3 regions of the Pectinatus sottacetonis genome follow, and region 1 is predicted to be linked to each of the others. Evidence: riboswitches for the same ligand, from Rfam matches in the RefSeq annotation. Region 1 holds a riboswitch; each other region holds the start of a gene.
The links. Region 1 has a riboswitch for cobalamin ahead of I6760_RS07260 (L-lactate dehydrogenase). Riboswitches for the same ligand answer to the same signal wherever they lie in the genome.
Positions count from the first base shown of each region.

Region 1 (10,967 bases):
TTTTGTTATGGCGCATTATAGGAAAATAGTTTTTATATTGATTCATTAAAAAGCACATCCTTATTATAGTTATCAAGTTTTGCTGCCAATTTTTCCGGTACAATATTTTTTAAACGAGAAACGGCAGAACTGAGAAAAATACGGCGGGCTTCTTCTTCATTGATGCCGCGTGATTTTAGATAAAACATTGGCTCATCATCAAGGGTTCCAATGGCAGCGCCATGATTACCGGCAACATCATCTTCATCACATAAAATTAAAGGAACGCTTTTATTTTTGGCAGTTTTGCTTAAAATAAGGACATTTTCGCTTTCACTACCGGCCGCTCCCTTGCAGCCACGGTGAAAATCGATTGTACCGCGGGCAGTTTTTTTACTGCAGCCTAACAACAGACCAGTCATTTTTATTTCTGATAAACTTTTTTTACCATAATGGCGGGCCACATAATTGAGATCTATTTCCTGTTTTTTATGGCCAATATAATTTGAGTAGATCTTTATAGCTGAGTTATATCCTCGTAGGTCAGCATTTACGGAAGCTAAAGCTGCTCCAGCTCCTAGCGGGATTTGATTGATTTTTACAAGAGAATCTTTATCAAGTTCTGCCGTGATATTGTTGAAAGCAAGAAAATCCTGTCCTAGCAGCTGCAGACATGTAAGTTTAAGGGAAGAACCAGTTGCAGCTTTTATTCTAATAAGATCGGCGTATTGCCCGACAGCGTTAATTTCAGATGACATAGAGAGTATTATTTCAGCAGAACTATTTTCTTCAAGGATAATGTCAAATAAACAAGTAAGTTTGTCGTTTTGCTGCATTGTTAAATCAATAATTAGCGGTTCTTTTATCTGAACATTTTTGTTTACAATTATTGATTTTATAAAAGACGCATTGGCTGTAATGTAATCAGTGGTTTTTTTGTCATTATCGCGTAAAATGCAGCTGTTAAACGTGGGACTATTAAGGAGCCTCATATTTTTATTAACTCCACTTATAACAGGTTCTGTTTTTGTATCAGGTTTATCAGAAAGTTGTATTTGTTTATAGTTGACGTTAAATCTATTCCATGTAAGAACAGGTAAATTATTTGCGTGTAAGATAGTACCCATTATCCGATGCTCCCTTCCATTTCCAAACGTATAAGATTATTCATTTCTACAGCATACTCAAGCGGAAGTTCCTTGGAAATAGGATTGGCAAAGCCATTAACAATAAGAGTTTTAGCTTCGCTTTCACTTAAACCGCGGCTCATCAGGTAAAAAACAGCCTCATCATCGATGCGACCGATAGAAGCTTCATGTCCTACGTTTACATCATCGCAGCGGACATCCATCAAGGGAACAGTATCTGAACGGGACTTGTCGTCGAGCATGAGTGATTGGCAGGAAACACTGGCTTTGCTTTTGTGGGCCTTTTCCGTAAGGGCAACGGCACTTCGAAAAGTACTGATGCCGCCATCTTTTGATAGCGACTTTGTATTTATTACGGAAGATGTATGTGGTGCATTATGCAGTACTTTAGTTCCAGTATCAAGATTTTGTCCGTTACCAGCAAATGTTATACCAGTAAATTCGCATTTTGCCCGTTCACCATTTAATATTGTCATAGGATATAAATAAGATACATGGGAACCAAAGGAACCTGAAACCCATTCCATGACGCCACCTTTTTCTACTTTGGCACGTTTGGTATTGAGATTGTACATATTTTTAGACCAATTTTCGATGGTTGAATAACGTAAATGTGCACCTTCACCGACAAATAATTCTACACAGCCGGCATGTAAATTGGCAACGTTGTATTTGGGGGCAGAACAACCTTCAATGAAATGCAGGCGGGCACCTTTGTCAACGATTATCAAGGTATGCTCAAATTGACCGGCACCCGGTGAATTAAGGCGGAAATAAGATTGGAGGGGAATATCTACAGTAGTATAAGGCGGAACATAGACAAAAGAGCCGCCTGACCATACAGCTCCGTGCAAAGCGGCAAATTTATGGTCAGAAGCTGGAACAAGATGCATAAAATGTTTTTTTATCATTTCAGCGTAAGGTCCCTTTAAGGCTTCTTCAATACCACTGTATATTACACCCTTCTCAGCAACAGACTTTTGAATGTTATGGTAAACAAGTTCAGAATCATATTGAGCGCCAACTCCGGCAAGGGAAGTACGTTCTGCTTCAGGAATACCTAGCCGTTCAAATGTGTCTTTTATATCGGCGGGAACTTCATCCCATTTAGTGGCCATTTTTGCATTAGGGCGGACATAAGTTACAATATTGTTAATGTTAAGATCATCAATGTCAGGACCCCAATTAGGAATTTTTAATTCATGGTAGATTTTCAGGGATTTTAAACGATGGATCAGCATCCATTCAGGTTCTTTTTTTTTGGCACTTATTTGTTTGACTATATCTTCAGTAAGACCGCTGGTTAGTTTTTCTACATCTTTTTCTTCTTTGGCAAAATCGTACATATTGCGGTTTATATCCGCTATTACCGGTGCTTTTGCTAAGATGTCAGACATTTTTATCACCTGCCTGTGCTTCAAAACGAACAAATCCATTTTCGTTTATTTCTTCAATAAGTTCACTGCCGCCCTCGGCAATTATGTGCCCTTTGAATAGAATATGGACCTTATCTATTTTTAATTTGTTTAAAATATGCATATTGTGTGAGATTATCAATAATCCTTTGTCTTTATTCTGTTGAAATTCTTTGATTCCCTTGAGCATGATGTTTACGGCGTCAACATCGAGACCAGAGTCGGTTTCATCTAAAATAGCAAGCTTAGGGGAAAGCATCAAAAGTTGAAGCATTTCGACTTTTTTTCGTTCACCGCCGGAAAAACCAACGTTAAGATCACGATCTAAATAATCTTTTTTCAAATCTAAAATACCTAATGTAGTATATAATTTTTGCCGAAATTCTTTGCCTTTAATTGGCTGGGGTGTATTTTTAACAGCAGCGCGTAAAAAACTATATAAGGAAATTCCTGGAATTTCTACTGGTGACTGAAAAGATAAAAAAATACCTTTTTTGGCTCTTTTGTCAGTAGGAAGCTCCGTTATATCTTCGTCTTCAAAAAAAATTCTGCCGTTATCGACCTTGTAAGCCGGATTAGACAAAAGGGATGAACCAAATGTTGATTTACCAGCACCATTGGGCCCCATCAATACATGTGTTTCACCCTTGTTTATCGTAATGTTAAGTGCGTGCAATATAGGAACATTGTCATTAGATGTGACAGAGTAGTTTTTTACTTCTAGTAGTTTATTGTTCATAAGAAAGACACTCCCTAATATCAATAATGTATTATTCAATTATATAAAATAGAAATTATTGCTTAATAATTTATTATTACAAAATATTGCTAGATAATCAATTTAATTTGCGCTATCAGCCCTATCTCATTAATCATATTATACTACTATGATAATATATAAACAATAGTTATTTTTTAGTTTTGCTTATTATTAATGTAGTTATAATGAAAATATACATAGATAATGCCTGTCCAATATTAGACAGGCATTATCTATGTATATTTTCATTTTTACGTTATATTAAATAAAGATGAAATGTTTATTTACAACCGGCAATAGCTTTTTTTACGCTGTCGGCAGAATCCATAAGCATTTTAGTTTCTTCTTTGGTTAATTTAACTTCAAAGGATTTTACAACGCCTTCGCCACAAAGCATACGAGGTATACTAAGAGCAACATCATGCAAACCGTATTCGCCTTCAAATACGGCAGACATAGGTAAGATAGTATGTTCATCATATAAAATGGCTTTTATAAAACGGCAGGCTACCATCGAAATCCCTGTATTCGTCCATCCTTTAAGATTGATTATATCATATGCTACTTGTACAATTTCATCTTCAATAGCCTTGCGGCTGATTTTTTGTGAGAAATTGAAACACTCATCTAAGTGTTCAAGTGGCATCCCTGCTATATTTACAGTACTCCAGGCAGTAAATGCAGTATTTCCATGTTCGCCTAAGATATAACCATGAATATTTTTGGGATCAACACGATAATGATTAGCTAAAGCACGGCGGAAACGGAACGTTTCCAGCATTGTCCCAGTACCGACAATTCTTTCACGCGGATAATCAAAATGAGTTGAAATATAATAAGTAGCTACATCAAGCGGATTAGTTATAGCAATTATCATAGCTTCTTTTGTATATTTTGTTATTTCAGACATAATACTGCCCATAATTTTAGTGTTGGTCTTTGCTAAAATTAAACGATCAGGCTTTTCGCCAGGTTTTATACTGGGACCTGCTGTAATAATTATAATACCCGCATCTTTGCAGTCGGCATATGTACCTGAATGCACATTAATATTTGTGCTGTAGATACATGATGTTGCATGACTAGCGTCAAGTGCTTCACCTTTTGCTTTATCTGTATTGATGTCGATTAAAGCAATTTCTGAGGCTAATTGAAAGTCGGTGACTTTGTTCAATATTGCGGAACCTACATTACTGGCTCCAATGATTACGATTTTTCCTTTGTTTACCATAAAAAAATTCTCCTCCCTATCACTCGTAGGTGCGTCGCATAAATATTTACGACATGGTGATTGCTGAACAGGCAGTTCTTCTGGCTCTGCTTCATTATAAATTACGCCTTCTCAAGACTCACACTATCTCAATGGACAAATGTAATTTACTCTGCATCACAGCTGCGGGACAGCTCCGGTTTTTAACGGATTCTCTATTAAGTGGATAACACCTGTTCCTTTAACGGTAGATAAACTAAACTTATAGTTTAACCCTTTTAAAATATATTATATTTAATTGCTGGTCAAATATAAAAATTTCATTTATCATTGTTGCACATAGTGATTAAATTGTCAAGATAGCAGACTAGGCATTACATTGTTATTAGAATAATAAAAATTATTTATTATTCTAATAACAATGTAATAAATATATAAATGTTTTTGTGTAGTGAGATAATTCATAATCATATGTAATTATGTAAAAAATAGTAAGCATAGTTTATGACAAAATAATTTAAATATTGCTTAAAAAGTAAAAAATGGTGTAGAATAAAAATATCTGTTAAGGAAGCATTTTATAATTGTTTTATATAGTAAAATCTATACGGCATGGAGAAAAAATAATGCAAGGAATAGAAGTAAAAAACTTAATATATAGTTATACTGGGGCAGATAACCAGAAGAAAAAAGCTTTGGATAAGATAAATTTGACTATAAGTAAAGGTGAGTTTATCGCAATTATTGGTATGAATGGCTCAGGAAAATCAACTCTTGCTCGCCAGTTTAATGGGTTGCTACTTCCAGATGAGGGAAGCTGTATTGTTGATGGGATAAATACAAAAGATGAGAAAACTATTTGGCAGGTAAGGCAAAAGGTAGGAATGGTTTTTCAAAATCCAGATAATCAGATAATTGCCGCGATTGTTGAGGATGATGTTGCTTTTGGACCGGAGAATTTGGGGATAATGCCTGAGGAAATAAGAAAACGAGTCACTGAAAGTTTAAAGGTCGTGGCAATGGAACAAAAACGAAAATTTGCGCCGCATCTTTTATCAGGCGGGCAGAAACAATTAATAGCTATAGCTGGTGTACTGGCTATGCGGACAGACTATCTGGTATTGGATGAACCGACAGCGATGCTTGATCCTTTAGGGCGACAGGCTGTTATAGAAACAGTACATAAAATACATAGGGAATATGGTATAACCATAATTTTAATAACGCATTTTATGGATGAAGCTGTCAGTGCGGGCCGGATAATAATTATGCATGAAGGAAGAATTGCTGCCAATGGAACACCTGGGGAAATATTTAATAATCCTGAAAAAATAAAAAAAATGGGACTGGATTTGCCATTAGCATCTCAAATAGCAGGTAATCTGCGAAGAAAAAAACTACCATTATCAGAAAATATTTATCAAGATAGAGATTTAATAGAAGCTTTAAAAAAATGAAATAGTTAAAAAGAAATATTTATTATTGCATTAAAAATGCCCTCCCGTAAATTGAAATTAAAATCTAACTTAATGGGAAGGCATTTTTTATTTTATTGATTGCAATTTGATTAAATGGGAACCGCACACTCGTGACATTAGTCTGAGTTAGGCGACCGAATTAGTCAGTATGTATAGAAATATGCATATAGAGATTGGTACAAGACCAGTACAATACTGCCTTAAATGCTGGAAACTCATAGCCACAACGCTAAGATGAAACAAGCTCAAACGTGACGGCTGCGAAAGTAAAAAAATATGCTGTATGGTGCAAGGTTAAACCCTAAACACTAGAAAATGGACAATCAGCAGGAAAGCTCTGAACAGGAGAATCCCCAACGACTATTTTTCTTGAGGGAAGTACAGCCTAGCGGCTGGAAGTGGGCAGACCTTAACGGATAATGCCAAAGGACAAGATATAGTCTGTGCTTTATGGAAACATAAAGGAGTTCATAATAATAATTTTAGTAACCATATTATAGAAACGGAATAATTTCTTTTACAGAATCAAAAATAAGATGAGGTTTTATTGAAGAGGTTTCCACATCTTCTAATTTTGTTTCGCCGCTTAACACAAGCATACTGTAAAGACCATTATTGACACCGGCAGCTACGTCGGTATAAAGCCGGTCACCGACCATCATTACTTTATCGCCAGTAGTGTTTAGCCGGGCTAGCATATATTTTATAATATCAGGATTAGGTTTACCTATAATACGATCGGGATAGCGAAAAGCTGAAGCTTTGATAAATGCGGCAATTGCACCAGAATCGGGAATAAATCCGGTTTTGGTAGGGCAATTATAATCTGGATGGGTAGAGATATACGGCAGCCCAGCACGTACAAAATCACAAACTTTACACATTTTATTATAATCTAAGCTTGTATCAAAGGCTGTAACAACTATATCAGGTTTTTCTTCATCTAAAATTAGGCCTTCTTCAAGAAATTCTTTTTTCAGTAAAGCATTACCTAAAAGAAAAATTTTTTTATTAGGGTAAGTTTGTTTTAAATAATAAATAGTTGCTTGCCCTGAAGTTATTATTTGGTTTACATCAATATCAAGTCCCATTTTATGAAGTTTATCGACATAATTTTGTGAACTTTTGGAAGAATTATTGGTCAGAAAAATAAATTTCCGGCCTGACGATTCTACTTTGTGTAAAAATTCTTTTGCACCATTTATCCATGTTTCGTCGAGGTAAATAGTGCCGTCCATGTCAAGAGAAAAAAAATCTATAGTTTTTATTATGTTACTTTTATCTTTGTTTACTTTTGAAATCATTTATTTACACCTCTTTTTGTTTTTGTATTAATTAATAGTATAATCAATAAACAGGTTAAATGTCAAAGAATTATTAAAAAAACAAGTATTATTTTAAATTTATTTACAATAATTTAGAAAAAAACTCATCAATAAAGGAATAATAAAAAAGATATATATTATAAAAAAATAAATAAAAAATAATTTTTACTAATTATGAATATTAAATAAAATACAATAACATAAAAAATAATTAAATATAACAATAAATAATTATTTTTTAGCAAAATACTTGATTTTTAGAAAAAATTTGCTATAATGAAATTTATTCAGAGGTAATAAAATATAAACATAAATAAACGATAAGAACAGTATAATTGTTAAAAATATTCTGATTTTATCAATTATACTATGAGTTGAAGATTAAGTACTGAGTAAAGAAAGGATAATGTTATGAAGTTAACACCAAAGGTAGTAAAAAAAATGAAGATTAATGAATTTATTGGAAAAAAGTTTTCCTGTGAGTGTGGTCGAGAACATTATATGGATATGAATGCAATAGTTATAGAAAATGGTGCAATAAATAAAATAATTGATGTAATAAACAAATATGGCAGTAAATATCCATTAATTATAGCTGATTCTAATACATATAAAGTTGCGGGAGAAATGCTTGAATCGTTGCTTGATAGTGAAAATATTGCACATAAGGAAGTTATCTATCAAACGAAGTGTTCTTTGGTTCCTGATGAGGAAGCCATGGGAAAATTGATTTTAGCAGTGGGAGATAATACAGATTTGCTGATAGCAGTGGGATCTGGCGTATTAAACGATCTCACTAAATATATAAGCAGGCGTACAGGATTAAAGGCTGTTATTATTGCAACTGCACCATCGATGGATGGGTTTGTATCGGATACATCAGCGCTGACCATTGATAATTTGAAAACAAGTGTGTCGTGTGAGCTGCCAAAAGTTGTTTTAGGTGATGTAGATATATTGAAACAAGCACCAGAACGAATGATACTTGCTGGATTAGGCGATATGATAGGAAAGTATTCGGCACTTACTGATTGGAAATTAAGTGAAATTATAAACAACGAATATTATTGTGCGACAACAGCAACAATTTCTGCTGAGGCAATTCAAAAATGTGTTGATAATATTAACGGGGTAAAAAAGCGTTCAGATGCAGCTATTGCCAATATAATGGATGGGCTGATACGTACAGGAATTGCTATGAGCTATGTAAATAATTCTCGGCCGGCATCTGGCTGCGAACACCATTTATCGCATTATTGGGAAATGATGTTTTTATTTCAGGGAAAAGAAGCGCTTCTTCATGGAACTAAGGTAGGGATTACAAGTATATTGGCAGGAAAGATCTATGAAACTTTTGCACAAGAAAAAGTTGATTTTACAGCAGCAATAAGGAAGGCAAGGAATTTTGATGCATCCAAATGGGAAGATAATATAAAGCAATTTTATGGTAAAGCGGCAGCGGGTATATTAAAAGCAGCAGCCACAGATAACAGAAATTGTATTGAAAAGCGACTGGAACGAATAGAAACAATAAGGACAAATTTTACTGAGATTACAAAATTAGCCAAGACAGCCAAGACAGCTTCTTTTATTGAAAATATAATGAAATGTGCTGGGGCACCGCTTCGTCCGCAAGATGTTGGCGTTGATGAAACAACCGTTCATAATAGTATGCTTATGGCTAAGGAAGTGCGTCAGCGCTATACTATTTTAAATATGCTTTCTGATTTGGGATTGACAGAAAAATATACAGAAATTATTGATGATTTTATCAAAAAATAATATAAAACAAAACAATAATTTTATAAGGGACTGTGACATAAACTATTGGCTGCATAAAAATGCAGTAGTTTGCTGTTGAATGTGGATTGGAAAAACGTTTAGGTACGGCAGTCCCAAAAGGATGGTTATTATGGAAAAAATATTATTTCTGGCATTTGTTTTATATGTAGTACAATGTTTTTTTATGTATCTGCAGATGAAGCACTTTAAAAGTATTGTTAAGGATTTTATGACAAAAGGACATGTAGGTATAGGTGAAAGAAAAAGCAAGTTTTCTGCTGGAAATGTAGTGGTATTAGTTAGTGACGATAACGGCATGATCCTTGAAGCAAAACAGATGAAGGGACGTACTTTATTGGCACGATTTAAGAGTATGGGAGTATGGAAGGGAAAAAATATAAATTTTTTAAAGCAAACAGCGTTAAAAGAAAAAAAGCAGAACAAAGCTTTATTGCAAGCAATAGATAGTATTGTGGTAAAAAAAGATCTTGTGTAATGTTTTCGGATAAATAGTTAGAAAATTTATAATACTTATGTTTATTTTAGAAAATATTAATACAAATGGTAGATATATTATTTGTAATTGACGTAATTTTGCGTTTATTTATTTAATAAATTTTATATATGACAAATATGAAAGGAGTATAAATCTAGAGCAGTAAAGTGGAATTTTTTATAATTGAGGAGGAAAAAAAATGGGAATTATGCAGCATTTGGGATTTTTGGCAGCAGGTTTTATTGGCTTATTTCAAGAAGGAGGAAAAAGCTTTGTTGGTATGGTAACAGGCATGTTGCCTACATTGATAGCATTGATTACGGCTATTAATGCGTTTATTCATATCATGGGGCAGAAACGTATTAATAAATTAGCACAGCTTACCAGTAGGAACATAATATTACGCTATACAGTATTTAATATAATTTCCATGCTTTTTTTTGGGAAATCCAATGGCTTATACCATGGGGCGTTTTCTTCCAGAAAAATATAAACCGGCTTTCATGGATTCCTGTATAACTTTTTGTCATCCTATAACAGGGCTTTTTCCTAATGCAAATCCGGCGGAACTTTTTGTCTGGCTGGGAATAGCTAACGGCGTTATGCAGTTAGGACTGCCAACTAGTGAATTAGCAGTACGCTACTTTCTGGCAGGCGTAATTGTAATACTTATAAGAGGAATAATAACGGAAAAGATAACTTTGTATATGATGAAAAAAAAGGGCGTAGAACTTTAATTGTTGATGGGAGGAAAAAAGCATGGCGAATGCAGTTAAAATAGAAAAAGGGCCTAATGGCTTTGGTGGGCCTCTTACAGTTAAATTGACTGGGAAGCGTGATAAAGTCGTATATATAACGGGAGGTGAAAAACCGGCGATTGCCGAAAAAATAGCTCAAATACTGGGAGCAGAATTAGTTGATGGTTTTAATCATGGGGTACCAGATGAAGAAATAGCAGTAGCAATTGTTGATTGTGGTGGTACGCTACGCTGTGGGATTTATCCTAAAAAAGGAATACCTACAGTAAATTTGACGCCTGTGGGAAAGTCAGGTCCGTTAGCGGCGTTTATTAATGAATCAATATATGTATCTGATGTAAAACCTGAGGGAATAAGTACAGTCAGTGCAGATGGAGTGATCTCAGACGTTCCTGCGCCGGAATTGAAGCAAACTGCTAAACTTGAAAATATTTCGACAAAAAAGGAAAAGGGAAATATATTAATGCGTTTTGGGAAGGCCGCTGGTGGTGTTATTCAGATTTTTTTCCAGGCAGGGCGCGATACTATTGACATGGTGGTAAAAACGATTTTACCATTTATGGCTTTTGTCAGTATGATCGTTGGTCTTATTATGGGATCAGGATTAGGTGATTTT
Region 1 covers NZ_WIQK01000001.1:1,556,487-1,567,453, forward strand. Annotated here, with positions in the region: gene I6760_RS07240 (SufS family cysteine desulfurase) at 1-46, opposite strand, end outside; gene I6760_RS07245 (SufB/SufD family protein) at 33-1,106, opposite strand; gene sufB (Fe-S cluster assembly protein SufB) at 1,106-2,524, opposite strand; gene sufC (Fe-S cluster assembly ATPase SufC) at 2,517-3,281, opposite strand; gene I6760_RS07260 (L-lactate dehydrogenase) at 3,583-4,533, opposite strand; cobalamin riboswitch at 4,587-4,764, opposite strand; gene I6760_RS07265 (energy-coupling factor transporter ATPase) at 5,139-5,969, shown strand; gene I6760_RS07270 (HAD-IIA family hydrolase) at 6,485-7,294, opposite strand; gene I6760_RS07275 (sn-glycerol-1-phosphate dehydrogenase) at 7,727-9,097, shown strand; gene I6760_RS07280 (transcriptional regulator GutM) at 9,228-9,593, shown strand; partial or broken gene srlA (PTS glucitol/sorbitol transporter subunit IIC) at 9,802-10,330, shown strand; gene srlE (PTS glucitol/sorbitol transporter subunit IIB) at 10,353-10,967, shown strand, end outside.

Region 2 (10,967 bases), 1.2 Mb from region 1:
CAAAATACACGACCACGAGCAACCAGAGCCTTGTCAATTAAAGCAGATATAGTAGATATATCTATATTACCACCGCTCACAATAGCAGCAATTTTTTTATTTTTACAGGATAGTCGTTGCAAAGCGGCTAAAGATAACACTCCAGCCCCTTCTGCAATCAGCTTGTGTTTTTCAATTAATGATAGAAGAGCAGACATTATTTCTAGCTCGGAAACGGTTATTATTTCATCAACATATTTTTTTATAAAAGCAAAGGTTAATTCTCCTGGTGTTTTTACGGCTGTGCCTTCTGCTACGGTATCAACTGATGGTAGAGTTACTATTTTTCCTGCTTGTAATGAAGCTTTCATACAGGCAGCACCTTCAGGTTCTACACCAATGACTTTTATAGTTGGGTTTACTAGTTTTGCTGCCAGTGCTGTGCCGCTGGCAAAGCCACCTCCACCTATTGGAACAAGAATGATGTCAACATCTTTTAAATTGTCAATGATTTCCAGTGCTGTTGTACCCTGTCCTAATAATACTTCCAGATTATTAAATGGATGAATGAAAACATAACCATGTTTTTTTTCAAGTTCATATGCTTTAGCGCAGGCATCATCATAATTATCACCATAGAGGACAACTTCTGCGCCATAAGCACGTGTGGCTTCGACTTTTAAAATAGGGGTAGTGGCAGGCATAACGATGACAGCTTTTAGCTTCAGCTTTTGTGCTGCATAGGCAACTCCCTGGGCATGGTTGCCAGCAGAAGCGGCTATTACGCCACGTGCTTTTTCGTTATGTGAGAGTTGACTTATACAATTGTAAGCACCGCGTAATTTAAAAGAGCCCGTTTTTTGTAAGTTTTCGGGTTTTATGTAAATTTCATTATGAGATATTTGTGAAAAATATTCACTATAAATTAATCTGGTATGACGTGTTATGCCATCGAGCTGTTTAGCTGCTCTGTAGACATCGGCAATAGATGTTTTTTTGACAATTTCTTCCGGGTTTAAAGTGGTTTGTTTTGCTGCTTCTTTTTCCATATGATTTCTCCTATAATATGTACTTTAAAATGAACATCCGATTTAAAGTCGGTAAAAATCATTATAACGAAAAAAAAATATGTTTGCAATATTACATTCATAAAAAATAAAGTAATATTGATTATTACTTTATTTCCACAAGAAAACAAAAAATATTATAAAATATAATGAAAAAGTTTCTTTTTTAATTATTATATTTTACTGTATTTATACGGTAATTATGATTTTGTGCGTGATTTAGATAAAGATTTTTTTTAATACACTATCAGATAATAAAAAAATGACAGAAGAAAAGGACCTTCTGTCAAAATGAAAATAAAAAATATATTGGATAATAATTCAAATCACATAGCTAAGTAGTCATTTTAAAAATCCAGCAATTATATGTTGTTCAGCTTCTTTTTCCGTTAGTCCTAAAGACATTAATTTTATAAGTTGTTCACCGGCTATTTTCCCAATGGCTGCTTCGTGGATTAAATTAGCTCCAGGATCATTTGCCTTTATTTCAGGAACTGCAGCTATATGTGCTTCATCCATTATTATAGCATCACATTCCGAATGACCATGGCATTTGTTATTTCCATAAATTTTAGCAGTAAACAATTGCCGTGATTTATCCTGTGCTACAGCACGTGATACAACATTAGCACTTGAATTCTGCCCATCCAGATCTACCTGAAAGTCACTTTCAGCATATTGTGATTCATGGGTTAGAAGTTTTTCTTTTACAATAAAAGTGGCATTTTTGTTAACGCGGGCATTAGTTATGCGTTTAGTGGAATTGATACCACGGATTTGTGTTGATTCCATTTCCATGTAGCCATTTTCTTCTATATTTACGATTGTAGTAGGATTCATAATTTTTTCCCCAGTGCCACCACCTTCACCAAAATGTTTTTCTATGTACTTTACTCGGGAATTTTTCCCTACATAGAATGAATGAATACCATCATGCTGTGAATCATGGCTACCACAGTTATTTATACCGCAGCCGGCAATAATAGTTACATCACAGTTATCTCCAATATAAAAGTCATTATAAACCAATTCAGACTGTCCAGATTTATCCATGATAACAGGAATATATACTTTTTCATTTTTGGTTCCAGATTTTATGTTTATATCAATGCCATCCTTGCCATCAGTTTTTTTGGTAATAGTTATATTATCACTGGAAGCACGGACAAAGGGCGTACCATTCAGCCGTATGTTATAAGCACCATTAGGTAAATTTGTCAAACCAGAAATTGTTTCCAGTAACTGACGTTCACTGTCATTAAGTTTTTGTTCCATTATTTATCCACTCCTTTATATATGTCACAGCTTCCGGCAATAGATACTAATCGAGGAATGATTACGTCTTTTTTACCAATTTGTTCTACATGTCCATCAGCTATAAGAATAATTTCATCGGCAATATTTAATATTCTTTCCTGATGTGAGATGATTACAATAGTGTGATGTGTATTATGCATTTTTTCAAAGACTTGTATGAGCTTTTGGAAACTCCAAAGATCAATACCTGCTTCAGGTTCATCAAAAATAGCCAATTTAGTAGATTTTCGGGCTAGTATAGTAGCTATTTCTATACGTTTTATTTCCCCACCGGAAAGAGAGGTGTCAACATCTCTTCCTACATAATCAGCGGCACATAATCCTACCTCAAGCAAATATTCACAAGCTCCCTTAGTAGTTAGTTCTTCTCCAGCAGCTAGTGATAAAAGTTCCTTAACTGTTATACCCTTAAAACGTATAGGTTGTTGAAAAGCGAAACTTATTCCTGTCTGGGCACGTTTTGTTATATCCCAGTCGGTTATATTTGTGCCGTTAAATATTATTTCACCAGAGGTAGGCTTTTCTATTCCCATGATTATTTTAGCAAGAGTTGATTTACCTCCGCCATTAGGACCTGTTATTACGATAGTTTTTTTATCATCTATATTTAGATTGATATTTTTTAGTATTTCCTTAGAGCCCTTTTCGTCTTTTACAGTAAAAGACAAATTATTTAATTTTAGCATAACATATCTCCTAAATTTATTATGTGGAAGTTTATTTATAAAATAAGTAATAAATATATTATATATAATAAATTAGCTATAGACAATATATTAGTCTATTCATAATTATAATATAAATAATATTTTAGTTTTTTAAAAAGCATAATAGTTATTATTAATTTTACAGATGAAAAAAAATGAAAAAAAGTATTGCATTTTTAAAATAAAAAAGGTATAATATATTTTGTTTCCAACGGGATGTAGCACAGCTTGGTAGCGCGCATCGTTCGGGACGATGAGGTCGCAGGTTCGAATCCTGTCATCCCGACCATTTGTAAAAGTGCTTTATAAAATAAAAAAAGTTCTTTACAAATGAGTTAGAATGTGGTAACATCTTATATCAGTGACCGATTGAAAAAACTGAACAGGCTGATGTAGCTCAATTGGCAGAGCAGCTGATTTGTAATCAGCAGGTTGGAGGTTCAAGTCCTCTCGTCAGCTCCAATATCGCGGGGTGGAGCAGTTGGTAGCTCGTCGGGCTCATAACCCGAAGGTCAGAGGTTCAAGTCCTCTCCCCGCAACCAATATGCTGATGTAGCTCAGTCGGCAGAGCGTATCCTTGGTAAGGATAAGGTCACCAGTTCAATCCTGGTCATCAGCTCCAGAAAAAAATGTGGCGGCGTAGCTCAGTTGGCTAGAGCATGCGGTTCATACCCGCAGTGTCCGCGGTTCAAATCCGTGCGCCGCCACCAGAACTGAATTGTAACCCCTTTTCAATGGGGGTTTTATTTATGTAAATAAGGAATAATGGTTTTGATTACCAGTTTTTGATTGACAGTTACAGTGTGAATATGGTAAAGTTTATGATATTGGCAAGGTTTTCCCATAGTTTGTTTTACAAAGATATACAGCCGCTGATTTTCAGAAGAAAATGTAGGTTGTGGTCTATAATAGAATTATTTTATTAAGGAGTGCATGAAGAATGCGTAATGCTGTTACTTTGGCTTGTACTGTTTGCAAACAGCGTAACTATCAAACCAATAAAAACAAAAAGAATGATCCGGATAGATTGGAAATGAATAAATATTGTAAGTTCTGCAAGAAACATACATTACATAAAGAAACAAAATAATTTATTGTTTTATTTGCAGCTTACGGTACTGTGCGACGGCCTTAATTTGGCAGATAATATAACTGCTAATAAAGATGAAGCGTTTTACAATGTATTTATTTTAGGATGTGAATAAACTTGGCTGATGAGAAAATGACAACTGAAGAAAAAAAGAATCATAGCTTTAATTTAAAAGAATTTTTAAATGGCGTCATGTTTGAAATGAAGAAAGTGGTTTGGCCAACTCGTAAAGAATTGTCTTCTTATACAGCCGTTGTATTTATCGCAGTGATATTTGTTTGTGCTCTCATCTGGATATGTGATAATTTTTTTGCCAGAGTTTTGGAATTGATTTTACGTTAAGTGCCGGGGAGGTGTAATGAATGTCCATTGATACGGAAAATATAAAAAAATGGTATGTCATTCATACTTATTCCGGTTATGAAAATAAGGTAAAGGCTAATTTGGAACGAAAAGTTCATTCTATGGGAATGGAAGATGAAATATTTAAAATTGTAGTTCCCATGGAAAATGAAATTGAAAAGAAAAATGGCAAGGAAAAAGTGGTCAGCCATAAAATTTTCCCTGGGTATGTATTAGTAGAAATGATCGTAAGTGATCGTTCTTGGTATGTCGTTAGGAATACGCCAGGTGTAACGGGGTTTGTTGGCTCTGGGACTAAACCTATTCCTCTTAGTGAAGGCGAAGTCAAGAAAATTTTAGGATCCTGTGATGAAAATGGTGAAGGCAAGGTTCATCTTGATATTGAAGTAGGAGAAAGTGTACATATTAATTCAGGAGCTTTCGAAAATTTTGCGGCTACCGTTACTGAAATTGATTATAATAAATCTAAAGTAAAAGTTATTATTGATATGTTTGGCAGGGAAACAACTGTTGAAGTTGGCTTTGACCAAATAGAAAAAATATAGTCTATTTAGTTTAAGGAGGTGTTATTAATGCCGAAAAAAGTTGTTAAAATGGTAAAGTTACAAGTTCCTGCTGGTAAAGCTACTCCAGCTCCTCCAGTTGGTCCAGCATTAGGACAGGCCGGGGTTAACATTATGGCTTTTGTAAAAGAATTTAACGAACGCACCGCAAAGCAGGCTGGACTTATTATCCCAGTTGAAATTAGTGTGTTTGAGGATCGTTCCTTTACTTTTATCACTAAGACGCCGCCAGCTGCTGTGTTATTAAAAAAAGCTGCTGGCATAGATAAGGCTTCTGGCGAACCTAATAAAACAAAAGTTGCTAAATTAGCACGTGCAAAAGTTGTTGAAATAGCACAAACAAAAATGCCTGACTTAAACGCTGCTGATATTGAGGCTGCTACCCGCATCATAGAAGGAACAGCACGTAGCATGGGTATTGAAATCGTAGATTGATTTTGTACTCGTGGGAGGCAAAACCGTTATAACCACGAAAGGAGAATTTTTTATGGCCAAATTTGGCAAGAAATATCAAGATGCAGCAAAACTTATTGAAGATAAGTTTTATGATGCTGCTGAAGCAGTTGATTTAGTAAAGAAAACAGCTACAGCAAAATTCGATGAAACTATAGAAGCTGCCATTCATTTAGGGGTAGATCCTAAATATGCTGATCAGCAAGTACGCGGTGCTTTAGTTTTACCACATGGTACAGGCAAGGCAAAACGTGTTTTAGTTTTTGCTAAGGGTGATAAAGTTAAGGAAGCAGAAGATGCTGGTGCTGATTTTGTTGGTTCAGATGAATTTGTGACTAAAATTCAGGGTGGATGGTTTGATTTTGATGTTACAGTAGCAACACCTGATATGATGGGAGTTGTTGGTCGCTTGGGTAAACTTCTTGGCCCTCGTGGCTTAATGCCTAATCCTAAATTAGGCACTGTTACCATGAATTTAACTAAAGCTGTTAATGAAATCAAAGCAGGTAAGATAGAATATCGTACCGATAAAGCGGGAAATATTCATGTTCCTATTGGGAAAGCGTCTTTTGATAATGCTAAATTATTAGAGAATCTTCAGATTTTACTTGATACACTTGTAAAAGTAAAACCAGCTGCTGTAAAAGGACAGTACATGAAATCTGTTACTATAGCTGCAACTATGGGACCAGGGATTCACATTAACCCGCTTATAAAGACTTCTAAAGCTGAATAATATAATTCTTATAAAACTTAAGACAGCAGGTGCTGCAGACGCAGTATAATAGATAAGCCTGCCGAGGTTAAATGGATTTTTGATATATAGTATTTAATATAATCTTAAATTCAGCCTGCGGCAGGAATGTCGCAGGCTGTTTTAGTTTTGTATGAGAGGAGGTGTTTTCATTGGCAGTACGTCCAGAAAAACAAGCTATTGTTGCTGAATTAAAAGAAGAACTTTCTAAAATACAAAGTCTTGTTCTTACAGGATATAAAGGTCTTAATGTTTCACAGGATACTCAACTGCGTACAAAAATGCGTGAAGCAGGTGTTACTTACCGTGTAGTAAAAAATACTATGCTGCGTTTTGCTGTGAAAGAATTGGGATATGAAGAATTGGTTCCTTACTTAGAAGGTACTACCGCTATTGCTTATTCGGCAGAAGATCCTGTTGCACCAGCAAAGGTAATCGAAGCTTTTATTAAGGAAAATAACTTAGCAAAAACAGATGTTTTAACTGTTAAAGCTGGTGTAGTTGATGGTAAAGTTATTGATGAAGCTGGAGTTAAAGAATTGGCTTCCCTGCCATCTCGCGAAGTTCTCATTGCCAAAATGCTTGGCAGTATGCAGGCTCCTATTTCCGGTATGGTCAATGTACTTCAAGGAACTATTCGCAACGCTGTATATGTGCTTGAAGCTATTCGTAAACAAAAAGAATCAGCATAAGCAGATTACTATATAAAACTAATAAAAATTATCTTATGGAGGATATTAAAATGACTAAAGAAGAAATAATGCAGGCCATTGAAGAAATGACTGTTCTTGAATTATCTGAACTCGTAAAAGCTATGGAAGACAAATTTGGTGTTAGTGCAGCTGCTCCTGTTGCTGTTGCAGCTGCTCCCGCTGCCGGTGGTGCTGCTGCTGAAGAAAAAACTGAATTTGATGTAGTTCTTGCATCAATTGGTGCTAGCAAAATCAATGTAATTAAAGCTGTACGTGCCATTACAGGTCTTGGCTTAAAAGAAGCTAAAGCTTTAGTTGATGGTGCACCTGCTCCTATCAAAGAAAAAGTTTCTAAAGATGAAGCTGCTGATATTAAAGGCAAATTAGAAGAAGCCGGCGCAACTGTAGAAGTAAAATAAATTATTTTACAGCTCGGTTAAAAAAGCCCTGTATCTAAAAAAGATATGGGGCTTTTATATTTTTCTATATGTAAAAAAATATAATAAAAATTTAAAAAGTATTAATTAAAAAAACATTATGTTATAATTTTCATAATAACTGTGTCATATTAAAAAATATCTAAAAAAGTATAGTTGACAAATACAATAAATCCGGTTAATATTAACATGAAAATAGAATATAGAGGAAAACAGGTGTCTATTAGGACTTAATAGGGAATTCGGTATAAGCCGAAGCGGTCCCGCCACTGTAAAGATGAGTTTTTCAAACTATGCCACTGAAGCTGATGCTTTGGGAAGGCTTGAAAATACAATGAGTCTAAGCCAGGAGAACTGCCTGTTTTAACATCACCGTTAGCATCAGAACTTATTGATGCTTATACCTGCGAGCGATAGGGAGGAGATTTTTACTGTGCATATAAAATTTTACATAGTTATTTCTCCGGCTTAGTTTTTTAGCCGGTTTTTTATTTGCCTAAATTTTATAAAGCTTAGTATTTATCATCTGTCTGGAACTTGCAGACAGATTTTTTTATTTTGTAATTTTGAGAGGGAGGTTTCTGATGAAAGAAGAAACAAAAAATCAAGATGAAGGCGGCAGTCTTGATTTGAAGGCTATGCTGAAAAAAGCGGACGAACAAACAGATTTTCCTAAAGTACCATTTGATGAGTTTGTTCCGCCTACTTATGAAGAATGGAAAGATGCCTGTATTGCGCTGCTAAAGGGTGCACCATTTGATAAGAAAATGTATACGAAAACATATGAAGGCATTACATTTGAACCTATGTATACCAAGGCTATGACAGAAAGTATCCTACCCAAAAATTCTTTTCCGGGAATGAATGATTTTATGCGTGGTTCACGTATAAGTGGGTATGTAGGACAGCCATGGGGTGTGGCACAGTCATGTGATGAAACTCTGCCGAAGGAAAATAATGAGCTTCTCAAACATGAAATTGACAGGGGATCAACTATCTATAATTTGAGGCTTGACAGGGCTACTATATTGAATGAGGATGCTCAAAATGCCGATAAGGTTGGTGATGAAGGTTGTAGTATAACTACACTTGCTGATATGCATAATATTCTTAACGGTCTTGATCTGAAGAAATATAGGTTATATATTTATGCAGGTGCATCGGCACTGCCTATTTTATCAATGGCTGCAGGGGCATTACAAGCATCAGGGAAACATTTGAAAGAACTGCATGGTTTTATAGGCGCGAATCCTATTGGACAGATGGTAGCACAAGGAAAAAATTACACTGCCCTTACTGATTTGTATGATGAAATGTACCAATGTGCGTTATGGGCTGATAAAAATACACCTGACTTGCGGACTATTATGGCAAAAAGTGATGTGTTTAGTCGTGGTGGAGCTAATGATGTACAGGAAATGGCATATACGATATCCATGGCTGTAGCTTATTTGAGAGCTATGCAGGAACGCGGTTTGACAATTAAGCAAGCGGCATCAAAGATTTGTTTTGGTTTTTCAATGGGTGCTAATTTCTTTATCCAGATAGCAAAATTGAGGGCCGTTCGTCCTATATGGGCAAAAATTGTAGAAGCATTTGGCGGAGATGAAAACGATCAGCGTATGTATATTCATGCCAGACCGGCATTGTTTTTTAAAACAGTTTATGATCCCTATGTAAATATGCTCAGAAATACTACGGAAATTTTTTCTGGTGTTGTTGGAGGGGTGGATTCATATGAAAATGCAACTTTTGATGAACCTATTAGAAAAGGTGATGAATTTTCCCGCCGTATAGCCCGTAATGTGCAGATTATGCTTCAAGAAGAGTTTGGTTTATTAAAACCGATAGATCCGGCAGGTGGTTCATGGGCTGTTGAAAGTCTGACAAAACAGATGAAGGAAAAGATTTGGGCAGAATTTCAATTAATAGAACAAAAAGGTGGATTAATCAAGGCCCTTCAGGAAGGATATCCGCAGACTCAGATCGCTGAAGTATTGCAATCAAGATTCAAAAATGCAGAATTTCGTAAAGATCGTATTGTTGGGAATAATATGTATCCTAATATGACAGAAAAACTGATTGATAAACGTCCGGAAGATACAGTTGCCCTTAAAAAGCAACGTACAGATGAAATTAACGAATATTTGAGTGATATTGATGAAGTATTTAAGCAGGAAAAGCTAAGTAAACTAGCTGATATATCACAGAAAAATTTGGTTGATTCAGCTATAGAGGCAGTAAAATCTGGGGCAACTATTGCTGAAATACGTAAAGCGCTTAATACGAGATATGATGGTGTAAGTGAAAATATAGAAGTAATAATGCCGCACCGTTGGAGTGAAAGATATGAAGCTTTGCGTAAGGTAACAGAAAATTATAAAGAAAGAAATAATGATAATGTCAAAGTGTTTTTAGCGAATATGGGGCCGATACCGCAACATAAAGCCAGAGCAGATTTTTCTACCAGTTTTTTGCAAGTAGGGGCATTTGATGTCCTTTCAAACAATGGCTTTAAGACAACAGATGAGGCAGTTGAAGCGGCTAAAGAGTCAGGAGCAGATGTTGTTGTTATATGTTCTTCAGACAAAACATATCCGGAAATTGTGCCAGAATTAGCGCCTAAACTGAAAAAGGCTCTGCCGGATGCTGAACTCTATTTAGCTGGCGCTGCTCCTAAGGATTTAGAACCTGTATATCGAAAAGCTGGCGTGGATGATTTTATTTCAGTCAGAGCAAATTGTTATAAAATTTTACAGTTTTTGCAAAAAAAGAAAGGTATGGTTGAATAATGTCTTTTCAAAATCCTGATTTTAGCAAAATAAAAATTAATGACATACCATCCCATTCGGAAAAAGAATGGAAAGAACGTTTAGAAAAAGAAACAGGCATGAAATATGATGATTTAATTGGCAAAACAATGGAACATATTCCTGTAAAGCCAATGTACAATTTTGATGAGTATGCACATATGAACCATCTGGATTTTGCCAGTGGTATTCCTCCATGCCTGAGAGGTCCATATTCCACAATGTATGTATTTCGTCCATGGACAGTACGCCAGTATGCTGGGTTTTCTACAGCAGAAGAATCAAATGCATTTTATCGCCGCAACTTGGCAGCAGGACAAAAAGGATTGTCTATAGCATTTGATTTACCGACACATCGCGGTTATGATTCTGATAATCCTCGTGTATTGGGTGATGTAGGTAAAGCTGGTGTTGCTATTGACTCCATTTTGGACATGCGTATACTATTCAGTGGGATTCCACTTGATCAAATGTCAGTATCAATGACAATGAATGGAGCTGTGCTGCCGATAATGGCTTTCTACATTCTATCAGGAGAAGAACAGGGTGTAGATAAGAAAGTTATGGCTGGAACAATTCAAAATGATATTTTGAAAGAATTTATGGTTCGTAATACTTATATTTATCCTCCGGAAATGTCTATGCGCATAATAGGTGATATATTTGAATATACAACAAAATATATGCCTAAGTTTAACAGTATATCCATATCAGGTTATCATATGCAGGAAGCAG
Region 2 covers NZ_WIQK01000001.1:324,836-335,802, reverse strand. Annotated here, with positions in the region: gene ilvA (threonine ammonia-lyase) at 1-1,028, opposite strand, end outside; gene I6760_RS01480 (SufB/SufD family protein) at 1,389-2,321, opposite strand; gene I6760_RS01475 (ABC transporter ATP-binding protein) at 2,321-3,049, opposite strand; tRNA gene I6760_RS01470 (tRNA-Pro) at 3,283-3,359, shown strand; tRNA gene I6760_RS01465 (tRNA-Thr) at 3,457-3,532, shown strand; tRNA gene I6760_RS01460 (tRNA-Met) at 3,537-3,612, shown strand; tRNA gene I6760_RS01455 (tRNA-Thr) at 3,617-3,692, shown strand; tRNA gene I6760_RS01450 (tRNA-Met) at 3,704-3,780, shown strand; gene rpmG (50S ribosomal protein L33) at 4,011-4,160, shown strand; gene secE (preprotein translocase subunit SecE) at 4,293-4,502, shown strand; gene nusG (transcription termination/antitermination protein NusG) at 4,523-5,068, shown strand; gene rplK (50S ribosomal protein L11) at 5,096-5,521, shown strand; gene rplA (50S ribosomal protein L1) at 5,574-6,275, shown strand; ribosomal protein L10 leader region at 6,274-6,429, shown strand; gene rplJ (50S ribosomal protein L10) at 6,446-6,985, shown strand; gene rplL (50S ribosomal protein L7/L12) at 7,036-7,404, shown strand; cobalamin riboswitch at 7,620-7,798, shown strand; gene I6760_RS01410 (methylmalonyl-CoA mutase family protein) at 8,004-10,214, shown strand; gene scpA (methylmalonyl-CoA mutase) at 10,211-10,967, shown strand, end outside.
Region 2: it holds a riboswitch for cobalamin, as region 1 does, so the genes downstream of both, I6760_RS01410 (methylmalonyl-CoA mutase family protein) here and I6760_RS07260 (L-lactate dehydrogenase) in region 1, are expected to answer to the same signal.

Region 3 (10,967 bases), 110 kb from region 1:
AACTTTTTTTTTACAAAAATGACTATCATTAATACTTTTTTATTGGTTTACACTATTATATTGCTCTGTTTTTTTTATCACCAAATACCGAACATTTCACCAAGAAGCATTATATTGAGCACTGCAACTATAGCGGCAATTATTCCTAATAAAATTTTCTGTCTTAGATTATTGGCATATTTCCCCATTATTTTCTTGGATGATGTAAGATAAATCTGCAAAAATATAGTAAATGGCAGCTGCATACTAAGTGCCATCTGGGAATATATTAATCCATCAAAAGGATTCGTTATAAAAAACAATATGACTAATGCAATTGCATAAGTTATAACTACGCCATGCCAGGAATGACGATCTTTTATATCATATGGTTCTTTAAACAAACCTGCATATATGCTGCCGCCGGCCATTCCAGCCGTTGTTGTTGAAGACAACCCCGAAAATAAAAGTGCTACCGCAAACAAAACAGCTGCATGAGAACCTAATAACGGCTTTAAAATATAAACAGCCTGTGCTAAATCATCTACGATAATATTATGGGTGAAAAATACACTAGCAGCAATTAAAATCATGGCACTGTTTATAGCCCAGCCTATTATCATAGAAAAAAAAGTATCCATAAATTCATATTTCAGCTGTCTTTCAATAATTTTTTCATTTTCCAGATTCCATTGCCGGCTTTGAATTATCTCTGAATGTAAGAAAAGATTATGCGGCATTACTACTGCCCCTAATACGCTCATCACCACTACCAACGATCCATGCGGCAGCGCGGGATATACCCATCCTATCGCTGCTTTAGTCCATTCTATAGGAACTATGTATAGTTCAGCAATAAATGACAATCCGATAAGTGACACAAAGGCAATAATAATTTTTTCCATTTTTCGATATGAGTTTGAACGCAATAAAAAAGCACAGAAGATTGCCATAAAAATCGATCCATACATTATTGGGATCCTGAATAAAAGTTGTAAAGCTATTGCCCCTCCTAATATTTCTGCTAAAGCAGTCGATACGGCAGCAGCCATTGCCGAGAACAGCAACCCCCCAGACAACCACTTAGGCAGATAATATACGGCAGCCTCAGAAATGCATAGTCCGCTGGCTATTCCCAAATGGGCTGCATTATGCTGCAAAATAATTAGCATAATGGTAGAAAGTGTTACCATCCACAACAGGTCATAACCATATTGAGATCCGGCTGCTAAATTGGAAGCCCAATTACCAGGATCTATAAATCCAACTGTGATCAATATTCCCGGGCCAATATATCGTAAAAAATCCCGCGCACTTTTTCGGGTTATTTCGGTCTCGAAATATTTACGTAAATTTACCATTCAAATGCCTCCAATATGATATTTTAAAAGAATCATATATAAAGTATAACAAATTAATTGTGCAAATATAATATCTCGCTTATAATAATTTTAGAGTTTTCAATATATGCTCATTATAAAATTAACACAGAAAGGAAAATATGATATTATTTCAACTATCATATAAAACATATTATGGAATATAAGACATATCTTTTCGACTTTGATTACACACTTGCCAATTCTGAGGCAGGCATAGTAATGTGTTTCCAAAAATTACTGGCAAATCACGATTATCCTCCACAAAACAATTTTTCTATAAAAAAAACTATTGGTCTTTTTATGCCTGAAGCAATTACCATTCTAACGGGAGAAAAAGATACCAAATTTGTAAAAAAATTACAGGAAGAATACAGTTTATATGCTGATGAATATATGACTGAAAATACATACTTATATCCTGAAACTATTCCCTTGCTGAGAAAATTGAAAGCTGCGCATTATAATCTGGGTATTATTTCCAATAAAACAAAACATCGCATTCTGGAAACTTTAGCCAATGAAAATATAACCTCCCTCATTGATATTATTATCGGCACAGAAAATGCCAAGCAGCCTAAGCCTTCTGCCACACCTTTATTACAAGCTTTGGCTTTTCTACAGGCAGACCCTAAGTCCGCTATGTATATTGGTGATAGCTTAACTGATGCTCAGACAGCTCAAAATGCTTCTGTAGATTTTACGGCTGTTCTCACTGGACAAACCTCTTATGAAGAATTTATCAAACATCCTCATGTAAAAATTGTCCATACACTAGCCCAAATATATTAATTACTTGACATCAATTTAAAACATTGTAAAATATATCTATGTTATATTTATATCAATTATGTTTTTACTAATTCCAATTGTTTTTATTTATATTAAAGACTTGGCAAACCGCTTGTATATAACACCCAATTGATATAATTTAACAAATAAAATGTAAAGGAGTGTAAAACTTTGCAGGAAAAAAATTTAATTATCTCAGAAATAATGATGCCCAGCCAAGCCAATGTTGAAGGTAATATTCATGGCGGAGAAATAATGAAAATCATGGATTCGTGTGCTTATGCTGTAACACGCCGCTACGCCCGGACTAATGTAGTAACCGCAAGAGTTGATGAACTCCAGTTCCACCAGCCGATAAAAGTAGGCGATCTGGTGATCTGTTCTGCCAAAATAGTTTTTGCCGGTAATACGTCTATGGAAGTCTATGTCAATGTTCAAGTAGAGGATTTACGCTCTCATACACCACCGCTCCCTGCTCTATCTGCCTATTTCACTATGGTTGCTTTAGATCGTAATTCTAAGCCTGCCCATATTCCACCTTTGGAAATTAACACTAATGAGGAAAAGAAAGATTTTGAAGCGGGAAAGGCACGTTATGCTTCATACAAAGCTAAACGACAGCACGAAAAAAAATAAAGAAATTATTATAATGGTTTTTATTTAATATAGAACTAATAAAAATTGCTGATGTTTTCACACATCAGCAATTTTTATTTTCTCCAGTGTATTGCGAATACAGAAAATCTGACATTATTATACAAAAGCGGCCCAAAACTTATGCCCTATTATACCACATAAAAACTTTTATTCGTATGAAGTATTTTCCTATTTTTAGAATACCAAAGGGCCTTATAAAAGTTATGGACTGTTTTATAATCTAGTAAAAATTATTAATTTTTACTTGTACAAACTCAATTTTATTTATCATGCGATAAAGCAATAGGAAAAATTATTTCTTGGTTTATTTCATTTTCTTTATTCTGATAAAGCATGGCTTTTACGTTAAAAACCCTGTCAAGAAGTTCAACAGATAATATCTTATAAGGATCTCCCTGTGCAGCAATAGTATGTTTATCTATAATTACAACTTTATCAGCATACATACGGGCATGATTTATGTCATGCAAAACCATTACCACTGTTATCTGCTGTTTTTCATTGAGCATTTTTATTATTTGCATTATTTCCAGCTGATGTTCTATATCCAGATACGTGGTAGGCTCATCAAGAATAAGTATTTCTGGCTGCTGGCAAAGAGCCATCGTAATCCACGCTCTTTGTCTTTCGCCGCCAGACAGAGTTGTAAGCTGTCTTTGTTCTAAGTTTACTATACTGGTTTGCTGCATTGCCCAGTTAATTATTTTATTATCATCAGCATTATTATTGCTAAATAAATTTTTATAGGGAAACCGTCCATAAGCAACAAGCTGCCTGACTGTTAAATCAGGGGGAACACTAACTGTTTGAGGTAGCACGGCTATCTTTCTGGCAATAGTTTTCGCCGATAAATCACGTAATAATTTATCATCTAAAGTTACCTGTCCTTGATAATCATGCGAAAAGCCCGTGGCAATTCTTAACAATGTTGATTTTCCGCACCCATTAGGTCCTAGAATAGCAGTTATTTTTCCTTCCGGAAAAGAAAGACTTATATCTTGTAATATATTTTTATGCTGTATAGTAACAGAAATATTTTTCATTGATAATCGTGCCATTTATAACTGCCTCCTTAACAAAAAGAGGAAAAAAGGTGCCCCCAGAGCTGCCATAAAAATGCCTACAGGAAGTTCTAATGGTGCAAAAGCGCATCTAGCTACAGTATCACTTAATATTACAACAATACTGCCGAGAAGTATTGATGCAGGCAGCAAAAAACGATAGTCACTGCCAATTATAAGTCTGGCTGTATGAGGGATTATCAATCCTACAAATCCCAGTAGGCCGGCAACTGCAACTGCGCTAGCTGCTAATAAAGCCGCTATAGCTGTAAGCAGTATTCTGATAACTTCTACATTCATCCCCAATCCTTTAGCAATTTCATCTCCCAGCTGCAGCACGTTAAGATGCCGGGTAAACATCAATGCAGCTATTATGCCTACAATTGTGTATGGTAATATTAATTGCACATGTATCCATGACCTGGCAGCAAAACCACCAACCATCCACATTAATGCTCCATGAACTCTATCACTATACAAAATCAATAATGCAGATATCCCCGCCCCAATAAACGAAGCTACTGCTACTCCTGCCAGAATAATACGTAATGGTTTTATGCCATTTTTCCACGCCAAAATATAGATACATATAGCGGCTGCCATTGCACCGATAAACGCTGCTGGTGTTATCAAAAAACTATACTGTGGCAATACTATCATTATAAAAATACCCGCTATCCCCGCCCCTGATGAAATACCTATTATATGCGGATCGGCCAGCGGATTCCTCATAACAGCCTGTAAAATTGCCCCCGAAACAGCAAGATTCATTCCTACAAGTGCTGTTAATATTGTACGTGGCAATCTGATGTTCATCATTATTTGCTGGTCAACACTAGCTCCTGAACTAAACATTCGCATAATTTCTCTAAAAGGAATATTTACTGCCCCTTGTGATATACTTATAAAAAAACTTACTAGCACTAGTATCGCTAACATCACTAAAATAAATATTCTCCAGACAAAAATATTCATCCCCCATTTTTTATTTTTCCCGGTTTCCATTGCTTCCCCCCTGCACGAAAAAATTAGAGCCGCTGTACATGCCATCCTAAAGCAAATCCCCTAGCTAATCACGACTTTATTAGAGACGAATAAGTTTTAGGTATATGCATTAATTCAAACGATGCTATGTACAACAAGCCCTTATATTTTAACAACTATTATTTATCCTTTTTAGGAAATATTTCAGGATAAATTTTCTGTGCCATTATCTTTACCGCTTCCGGATAATGCAGTCCCGGATTCAGCAGAAATAAATGTTGCGGCAAATAATATATATGTCCTTCTTTTACTGCGCGCAATGTATGCCATGCAGCATTATTTTCCACATTGTCTTTCATTGCTTTTTTTATCGTCTTAAGATCTCCCATGCTGGTAACAAAAATAACATCAGGATCTTTTTTCACTAAAACTTCTAAACTATATGGTGCCGATTCATTGCCGCCATCAGGTGACTTTATATCTGAAGCTACATTGGTAAAACCAAGCATTTTTGCTACTGATCCTGCTATGGAACCATCAAGTTGGACTGTAACATCCTGCGCTGTGCTATGCAGTATGGCTACTTTTTTCGTTTCTTTAGGCAGTTTATCTTTAATCAGCTTTATTTCCCGATCCATTTTCTGATTCACTGCTGTGCCTTTTTCTTTTTCTCCTGTTATCTGAGCAAAAAGAGCTACACAATGTTTTACCTGATCATAACTTTTCATGTCCAGCACAATCACTGGAATGTTATTACTTTCCAGGGTAGAAACAAATTTGTCATTCATCCCCTTCATAGCTATAACCAAATCAGGTTTCAAACCAACAACTTTTTCTATATTTATGTTATATACGGCCCCAACTTTAGGAAGATCCTTATAATATGCCGGCACTCCCATTTTTGATGACGGACAGCCCACAACTGGTGCCTTTACTGCATGCAGTGGTTCTAAAAAAGAAGTGGATAATGCCACTATCCGTTCAGGTTTTTTGTTAAGTGTAACTGTGCGATTAGCATCATCAGTTATTGTTAAATATGACGATGTTTTTGCATTTTGCGAATTATTATTCGCACAGCCGGAAAAAATCCCTGCCATAATAAACACACACGTAAATAGAAATACTATTTTTCTATTCATTCAAAATCCTCTCCTATTTTCTACGGCGCGTTAAAATCGTCGATAAATAATTAGGAACTTTTTTTACTTTTTCAATATCATCAATGCATTCTTCATCCGGGAGTCCGCATCTGCTTACCATTACAGCATTTTTTACCAGATTTTTATCTTTCAGCGTAGTCACTATATCATCAAAGTTCTTATAAACCTTCATAATAACTGCATTATCTGAAACAGATAATACCTTATCGATTTTTTTTGGTTCTGCTGTAGCGGGAATGATGCTTATTATATCATTTCCTTCTACCAGAGGATATTCTAGTCTTCCTGCAATAGCACAAAATGCGGGAATTCCCGGAATAGTTTCTATTTTCGGCCATTCTGCTTTTAATAATCTATAAACATAAATATATGTACTGTAGAACATTGGATCTCCTAATGTTAAAAAGGCTACATTTTTACCCTTGTTCAACAATGCTAATATTTCCGTCTTATTTTTATGCCAGCTTTGAGGAGATTCTTCAAAATGTGTAACCATAGGAAAAACCTGATAAACAATTTCAACATCTTCTTTTAAATATGGTCCAGCTATCGATAAAGCTACACTACCATCTTTTTTTTCTGTTTTTGGCGCAATTATAACGTCAACTTTTTCTAATGTTTTTATTGCCTTCATTGTAAGCAAATCAGGATCGCCTGGTCCAACACCTATACCATAAAAAATACCTGTCATTAATAACTCTCCTCAAATATAATAATTTATACACACAATATAGAATTATACAAAATTTTTCTCTTAAAGGCAAAAACTTTTTTAGCACAATGAGGCTGTCGTACGAACAATATCAGCTTTATAAAGATGCAGTTACCTCCATGTATTCCTACTGTTTTAAGCCCAGATAGGAAAACGGGATATTGCAATATTATAATCGAAAATGTTTACGTACTACAGCCCCATTATAAAGTTATCATATATATTTATGAGCAGACGGTTTTTTTATTATTTTGCTTCTAATGCATTCCATGCTTCATTAGCACGTTCTACAAATATATTGCGTACTGCTGCATTTTCGCCTAATCCATGAATATAAGTCTTTACTTCAAATCCTTCTTTTTCCAAAATCGATTTATGAGATTCAGCAGTATTACCCGCCATATCATTATGAGCATGATCACCTGCTACCATCATCATCGGCATAAGGGTTACTTTTTTAATTCCTTTTGCCTTTAACTGAGGAATAATGGTTTCCAAGCTAGGCCATCCTTCTACTGTGTAAATATATACATTGTGCATGTTCAACATGTTCATATGATTCTGGATAACGGAATAATATGCATTATTAGGATTCGGAGTTCCATGGCCCATTACTAATACAGCTTCATCAGCAGCTATATTTTTAGGGAACTGCGTCGAAAATGCTTTCAAGAATTCTGTTACATCATCACGCTGATGTTCCTGTCCCATCCAATACATTGCAGGTACACCAATAGTCATTTTTTTGAAATCTTTTTTATACAGATCATATACTGCTGTGTCATATGAATATTCCATCCCGGGAATAACATCCAAAGAAGCTATAGCTATACGGGTATAACCTTCTTTCTTCAGTTCTTTAAGAGCTTTTTCCGGATCTGGAATTGTAATTCCTTCATGTGCCTTTATTCTATCTATAATGATATGTGACGTAAATGATAAAATAACTTTGGTATTAGGATGAGCTGCCTGAATTGCCTGTACAGTTCTTTCAATCGTCTTCTTACGTGAATCTTTGTATGTAGTCCCAAAGCTCATTACCAAAATAGCATCCTTGTTTTTTACATTTACCATCTGTGGGTTGTTATAAGTACGCACTCCAATTTCAGCAGCTTCTTTCAATGCTGGTGTAGCATCTTTAACTTCTGGATTCAATTTGTAGCTAGCGTAAGAAGTAGCCATGAATCCTGTCATCGCCATGCAGGCCACTGAAGTAACTAACATTTTTTTCCAACTAAACTTCATTTTACAACACTCTCCTAAAAATTTTGTTAATTAACAAATTTTTCAGTGCTCAATCACGTACTCAGGCAATGAATATCCATCAACCGTCTGAAAAAAATGCCTTCTATTGTAGTAACAATCACAACAGAAAGCATTTACTGACAAATATCAAAAATATTGTCCGAAAATACCACCTACCTATCTCTCGCAGGTACTACATAATTGCTTATATAGACAGCTTACCCTAAAACAAACAGTAAGTCTGCCTTATAGATAAAATTATGTAACGGTGATCGACAAACAGGCAGTTCTCCTGGCTCTGAGTCATAGCTATCTGTGCCTTCCCATGCAGTTATAACTGTCACAGTGACATTCGTACAGATTTGCTCGTCATTACAGTGGCGGGACCGCGTTGGCTTTAAACCTACTTCTCTTTTAAGTCTCTAGGACACCTGTTTCACTGATATTAAATTTTGTCTTGGCATATTCTCACAACTAAAGTCAAAGAATTTTGAGATATTACCGAACTATGCCTGCTAAAATAACAGGTCTTGCAAATTCTCTCTACAATGGACAATGCCCTGCCCATAAACCATCCACACTTGAACTATAAATCCGGTGAATGTCTCGTAAAAATATATGCCCAAAAGCAACAGTTTTACGGTTTATTCTAGTAACTTATGATACAATTAATTAGCTGTATTGTCAATAAAAGTACCTTATATTTTTATTTACTTATTATATCTTAACATCTATTTGGGCAGAAACACCGACTCCCTGCACCCGAGAAACGTTTGTTATCCTTTTAGCATTTATGGGGATAAGACCTTTTATCCTGAATCTGCTATCAGCAAAATCGCCTTCAACTTGTAAAACTGCTTTTGTTTTATCAATAGCATCCTGTGGTCCAGTAACCTGTGCTGCCCCAACATATGAACCATTGCCAACTGAAATTATTGGCACCACTTTGGTAGCATATGAAGTTCCCATACCATTTTGAGATAGCAGCTTATTTATCCCTGTATTTAAAGGAACTGCAAATCTATCTACCAATATTGATATTCCACTAATTTTTAAAGCACTGCCTAACAAACTGCCCAAATTAAACGCCTGTGTTGTCTGCACAACGGTAGTCAATGTTCCCATGACAATTGCTGCTACAATTATCGTTTTCTTTATTTTCATTCTAATCCCTTCTTCATATAAATTACATTTTTTTATTATATCATAATCCCTAACTAGTATATTAACTAGATTAGATACTTAAGCCATATAAATCTAAATAAACTTATACACTAGAGCTATAGAATAAAATATTGTATAATCAATATTATAATACTATTTAAAAAAAGAAAAGAGAACTATTACATGGAACAATATTCAACTTTATTTTTACAGTTCATCACTTCCTGGGGATATTTAGCCATAGCTCTATTGATGGCATTGGAAAATGCATGTATTCCTATTCCTAGCGAACTTATCCTGGGTTTTGCCGGATATCTTGTTTTTGCTGGAAAAATGAATTTTGCTGAAGCTGTAATTGCTGGTATAATTGGTGGCATGATTGGCTCAATAATAACATATTACATCGGTTTTTTAGGTGGCCGGCCTTTTGTGGAGAAATATGGCAAATATTTTTTTATGAAGAAAGACCATGTTGCTGCCGCTCAAAAGTGGTTTGACAATTACGGTTTAAAAGCCGTTTTTTTCAGCCGTATGCTCCCTGTCGTTCGCACATTTATTTCTTTGCCAGCAGGCTTTGCTAAAATTAATATTAAAAAATTTATTGCCTGTACTTTTGCCGGCTCCCTACCCTGGACTATCTTAATTATATATATAGGTAATTTTCTCGGTGAAAACTGGAAAAAAATGCTTGCCGTTGGACACGATTTCAGCCTGTTAATATGTGTTATTATTATTGCCGTTATTATTATTATTTATATACATCAGCATAAAAAATAACATAAATTTCTAATATGGAGCGTGGTTTTATGAAAAATATATATCTTGATTGTTTCTCTGGTATAAGTGGTAATATGTTTATCGGTTCATTTCTCGATGCAGGCGTACCAGAAGAATATCTTAGACAGGAATTACAAAAGCTCAACTTAAACAATGAATATACTTTAACTATAGATAAGGTAGATAAGCAAGGTCTGCACGCTGTTTATTTCAATGTTAATTTAATAAATAAATCGCATTCCCACCGCTGTCTAGATAATATAAAGGACATAATAAAAAAATCCTCCCTAGATCCTATAGTGAAAAAAACAGCTCTTACTGTATTTACTAAACTAGCTAGTGCAGAGGCAAAAGTTCACGATGCTGATATAAATAAAATACATTTTCATGAAGTAGGCGCTGTTGATGCTATCATAGACATAGTTGGTACTGCCATCTGTATGAAATATCTTGATGTAAAAAACATTTTTGTTTTTAACCTACATACTGGAACAGGCTTTGTTGACTGTGATCATGGTAAAATGCCAATTCCTGCTCCTGCCACTGCCCAATTATTACAGGGATTTAAAATAATGACCGGAACTACTGCCAAAGAGTTGGTCACTCCAACTGGAGCTGCTCTTATAGCTGCTCTGGCACAAAAGCAGTATTTAAAACAAACTGATTTCTCTTTCAATAATATTGCTTATGGTGCGGGAACATGGGATCTGGACTATCCCAATGTGCTTAGAATGTATATAGAAAATGTCACGGAAACGCCCCTGGAAGAAGACCTGCTACTTATACATGTCAATATAGATGACATGAATCCGCAGATATTTAATTATGTCAGCGAGTCATTATTTACTGCGGGAGCATTAGATGTCTGGGTAACTCCTATAATAATGAAAAAGAATCGTCCGGCTCAAATGCTCTGTGTACTGATAAATAAAAATATCTGTAAAACCTGCTGTGATATTATTTTCAAAGAAACCACCACCTTAGGCATACGAATAAACCATACTACACGTGTTTCTCTGCAAAGAAAAACAAAACTTGTTTCTACAGTTTATGGACA
Region 3 covers NZ_WIQK01000001.1:1,441,549-1,452,515, reverse strand. Annotated here, with positions in the region: gene I6760_RS06675 (Nramp family divalent metal transporter) at 78-1,340, opposite strand; gene I6760_RS06670 (HAD family hydrolase) at 1,515-2,150, shown strand; gene I6760_RS06665 (acyl-CoA thioesterase) at 2,355-2,786, shown strand; gene I6760_RS06660 (ABC transporter ATP-binding protein) at 3,068-3,865, opposite strand; gene I6760_RS06655 (FecCD family ABC transporter permease) at 3,866-4,873, opposite strand; gene I6760_RS06650 (ABC transporter substrate-binding protein) at 5,032-5,991, opposite strand; gene cobI (precorrin-2 C(20)-methyltransferase) at 6,005-6,703, opposite strand; gene I6760_RS06640 (sirohydrochlorin cobaltochelatase) at 6,971-7,969, opposite strand; cobalamin riboswitch at 8,235-8,419, opposite strand; gene I6760_RS06635 (hypothetical protein) at 8,687-9,133, opposite strand; gene I6760_RS06630 (DedA family protein) at 9,317-9,910, shown strand; gene larC (nickel pincer cofactor biosynthesis protein LarC) at 9,940-10,967, shown strand, end outside.
Region 3: it holds a riboswitch for cobalamin, as region 1 does, so the genes downstream of both, I6760_RS06640 (sirohydrochlorin cobaltochelatase) here and I6760_RS07260 (L-lactate dehydrogenase) in region 1, are expected to answer to the same signal.